DNA from 2 places in the Enterobacter quasiroggenkampii genome. Region 2 is predicted to be linked to the other one. Evidence: predicted binding sites of a transcription regulator. Region 2 holds the regulator's gene; the other holds the start of a gene.
What was found. Region 2 encodes CRP, which controls carbon source genes, mostly activating them, when cyclic AMP is high. Its sites were predicted from a motif close to ATGTGANNNNNNTCACAT; they were not measured.

Region 1: the regulator CRP is predicted to act here: its motif matches at 1,195-1,212, upstream of V1572_RS04430 (YjcB family protein).

Annotation. Positions count from the first base shown of each region.
Region 1 covers NZ_CP143745.1:930,404-932,607, forward strand. The annotation lists gene uvrA (excinuclease ABC subunit UvrA) at 1-14, opposite strand, end outside; gene ssb1 (single-stranded DNA-binding protein SSB1) at 265-789, shown strand; gene V1572_RS04430 (YjcB family protein) at 851-1,132, opposite strand; gene V1572_RS04435 (sensor domain-containing diguanylate cyclase) at 1,624-2,204, shown strand, end outside.
Region 2 covers NZ_CP143745.1:189,507-191,710, reverse strand. The annotation lists gene V1572_RS01055 (YccS/YhfK family putative transporter) at 1-644, opposite strand, end outside; gene crp (cAMP-activated global transcriptional regulator CRP) at 702-1,334, opposite strand; gene V1572_RS01045 (OsmC family protein) at 1,646-2,050, shown strand; gene V1572_RS01040 (phosphoribulokinase) at 2,146-2,204, opposite strand, start outside.

The DNA.
Region 1 (2,204 bases), 740 kb from region 2:
TCGATCTTATCCATTCACCTTTCCCGGTTGGAACACGGATTGCCTGGTTTGTTTGAAGGACAAACGGCTGTCAGAAACGGCTAATTATGACACAATTTGACCTGTTTGAATATACAGTATTGGAATGCATTTTCTGATTCGCTGTGTAACAATGTGGAGTTGCGGGAGAACTCTGGAACGTGCTACGCAACTATCAAAGTGCAGCATGGAAATGGTACACTCGCGCGTTTACACTATTAAGAAACGTATTCAGGAGACACGAACATGGCCAGCAGAGGCGTAAACAAGGTGATTCTCGTCGGTAATCTGGGCCAGGACCCGGAAGTACGCTACATGCCGAGTGGTGGCGCAGTTGCCAACATTACGCTGGCTACTTCCGAATCCTGGCGTGATAAAGCGACCGGTGAGATGAAAGAGCAGACCGAATGGCACCGCGTTGTGCTGTTTGGCAAACTGGCCGAAGTGGCTGGCGAGTATCTGCGTAAAGGTTCTCAGGTCTATATCGAAGGCCAGCTGCGCACCCGCAAATGGACCGATCAGTCCGGTGCTGAGAAGTACACGACGGAAGTGGTGGTTAACGTCGGCGGCACCATGCAGATGCTGGGTGGCCGTCAGGGCGGTGGCGCACCAGCAGGTGGCGGCCAGCAGCAGGGCGGTTGGGGCCAGCCTCAGCAGCCGCAGGGTGGCAACCAGTTCAGCGGCGGCGCGCAGTCTCGCCCGCAGCAGCAGTCTGCTCCTGCACCGTCTAACGAACCGCCAATGGATTTCGACGACGACATTCCGTTCTGATTTCCGCGTTCCCCAAACAAAAAACCCAGACATCGTCTGGGTTTTTTTATTCCATAAGGGATCAGGTAATCACCATCGGCCAGTCTGGTGGCGTGTGGCTCATCGCCTCAACCATCACCACTTTGATATTTTCCCAGACGGCAGCCATATCCAGCAGGGTAATGCCAAGCAGACCCGTTGCAAACCAGCAGGCAGCCCCCAGCCCCAACAGCGTGCTGATGACAGCGAGACCCGCGTAGTCAGATTTACGAAACTGAATGTTCAGCGTGCTGGCCAAAAACATCAGTACCGCACTCAACAAAGGCCAGCGCAGGAGTACCATGCTGGTAGTAATGGTTGCCATAAAACCCATCCTCTATAAAACAGACGAACTGAATGAAACAGAATTTTTTCGTTACATAAGTTGTGTGAACTATATCACGTTTGCTGTTTTATTCGCCAGTCCCGGGATGATGAAAAACGAGCGATTCATAGTTGCCGAGAATCAGTGGGTGCCTGAGTGAAAATATATCTTTGCTGGCTAAGTTCCCCAGTTCCCGCACTCTTTATAATGAATTCATTAAGATAGCAAAACTGATGCAAAAGGACGCACGCTGTACAATGTTTACAGCAATAACCCTATGGCTTATGCTTGAGTGGACAATTAATTTTACTCGCAGCTAACCTTTCAGGTTTTTGAATTTCATTATTTTTTTATTTTTTTGTACGTTTTTAATTACACACAACGTTGTTTTTAATTCGCTACGCTGAGATTCAGCCTGCGCGTTGGTTTGTCGATTTTTCGAATCTGAAGAAAGTTGCGTCCGGTTTATCGCCTGATAATCAGCGAAAAAAATGAAAGAAAACCGACGTGAGATTGTTAATGACAGCATGCAGGCGTTGCATGCGCTGGCTAAGCTAATGCCCCAGCTTCATGCTCAATGTTCTCTGGCCGACATGCTGGCGACCATCAGTCGCGCGCTGGGCGCAAGTCTTGCCTGGGTCAGCGTTAACGGTGATGACGGGCTGAAGCGCGTGGTGTCCGCCGGGGAGATGACCTGCCATCCCCTCGACGTGGCCGATTTCCTGGCGAACACGCTGCTTCAGCGACATCATCGATCGTGGCGGGTGGTTTACTGGAAAGAGAATATTGGCCGCACGTTATTTCCTCCTCAGCACCCGGGCTATGCGCAACTGCAAAGCGGTGTGCTGTGCAAGCTTTCAACTCAAAACTGGCACTGCAGCGGTTATTTCTTTTTAGCGTTCGAAGAAAGGCTTTCTTCTTTGCCGATTCTGAAAAATATCGTCGTGGTGCTGGTCGAAAAATTAAAAGACTATTTTGCGGAAATTATTGCCCGAGAAAAAACGGCGCAGGAAATGCAGCGCGTCGTGACGCAATATAAGACGCTCTTTGAACGCGCCCCGGTTTTAATGAA
Region 2 (2,204 bases):
TGCAGCTGCTGATAGCACTGGCTTATCAGATCCACCACCTTCTGCTGGCGCGTCAGCAGCGGCGGTAAGGCTTTTTCCGGATCGGTATGCTGGGTCAGCAGGGTGTATTTGGCTTCGCAGTACTCTGCTAGCTGCACATAGAGCAGGCTCAGGGATTCGCGCAGCGGCTGTTCCCGCCACAGCCAGAACCAGAACCAGTTGAACAGCCCGTACCACAGTGTCCCCAGGGCGTAGATCAGCAGCGGCTCCCACACCGGCATATTCCCGGCGAGGCTTAGCGTAAAGATGGCCGCAATCAGCGAAGCGGGAAGCAGGCGAGCGTGCAGCGAACTGATTTCCGCCGTGACGCCGAGCGTCATCGCCAGCACGGTCAGGATCAGCGGCAGCGGGATATCACGAGCCAGTAACAGCTGTACGGCAAGGCTACAGCCGGCAAACAGGCAGCCACCAATAATCAGGCGTTTGAAAAAGCGCTTATGCGGCGTGTCCAGACCGGCGATGTTGCAGCAGGCGGGCACGAGGGAAAACAGCAGGCCTTGCTGAAGGTGTCCGAGGATCAGGCCTATGGCCACGGGTAGACACAACACCAGCGTTTGTCGCAGTGCGTAGTTAACTTCCGGGTGATAAATCAGCCTGCGCCACATGGGGAGTAGAGACAAAAACGGCGTGACACCTTGCGATGGCACGCCGTTTGAGCGGAATTAACGCGTTCCGTAGACCACGATGGTTTTACCGTGGGCGGAAATCAGGTTTTGATCTTCCAGCATTTTCAGGATACGGCCCACTGTTTCACGGGAGCAACCAACGATCTGACCAATTTCCTGACGGGTAATTTTAATTTGCATGCCGTCCGGGTGGGTCATGGCGTCCGGCTGTTTCGCCAGGTTCAGCAGAGTTTGTGCGATGCGGCCCGTCACGTCCAGGAAGGCGAGGTTGCCCACTTTCTCTGAGGTGACCTGCAGGCGGCGCGCCATCTGGGAAGAGAGACGCATCAGAATATCAGGGTTAACCTGAATCAGCTGACGGAACTTCTTGTAAGAAATTTCAGCCACTTCACATGCTGTCTTTGCACGAACCCAGGCGCTACGTTCCTGGCCCTCTTCAAACAGGCCCAGTTCACCGATGAAATCGCCCTGGTTCAGATAAGAAAGGATCATCTCTTTCCCTTCTTCATCTTTGATCAGCACTGCCACCGAGCCTTTAACGATGTAATACAACGTTTCCGCTTTTTCACCCTGGTGAATCAGCGTGCTCTTCGATGGGTACTTATGAATGTGGCAATGAGACAAGAACCATTCGAGAGTCGGGTCTGTTTGCGGTTTGCCAAGCACCATGCGCTGTTATCCTCTGTTATAAGCTGTCACCAGAGTCATCAGATGCATCCGGACTCTGGGGTTGCAATCGAATTCTTACCCATACCCTGGGAAGTCGGCTACCGTAACGTTTCGCAGCCAGTAAAGTTTGATGTCCTCTGCATACATGTGTAACGTCAATGTATTACTGTAGCATCCTGAGTGTTTTAGCATAGCTTTCGCCGCGTGTCTCCTGGTGTCTCGCTTCAGCATGATGCAGGTCGCCTTCCATTGCGAGAAATGTAACGCACGCGTAATCTGTCACCAAAAATGCAACGTTGGAGTTTAAGAATATGCAAGCGCGCGTGAAGTGGGTTGAAGGTTTAACGTTCCTGGGCGAATCCGCGTCAGGGCACCAGATTTTGATGGACGGTAACTCCGGCGATAAAGCGCCCAGCCCAATGGAAATGGTGCTGATGGCGGCAGGGGGATGCAGCGCCATTGACGTGGTGTCGATTCTGCAAAAAGGTCGTCATGACGTGACGGATTGTGAGGTGAAACTGACGTCAGAACGTCGCGAAGAGGCGCCACGCCTGTTCACCCACATTAATCTGCACTTTGTGGTTACCGGTAAGGCGCTGAAAGACGCGGCGGTTTCACGTGCGGTGGACCTGTCTGCCGAGAAGTACTGCTCTGTGGCGTTAATGCTGGAAAAAGCGGTAAAAATTACCCATTCGTATGAAGTGATCGAGGCTTAATCTTTTGGCGGGTGGCGCTTCGCTAACCCGCCCTACAAAAGCTACAACTGCACGAACGTAGGCCGGATAAGCGAAGCGTCATCCGGCAACAGACGTCACGCAATCTGCTTTCCTTCCATCAACCGCTCCACAAGCGGCGTCATGATGAGCTCCA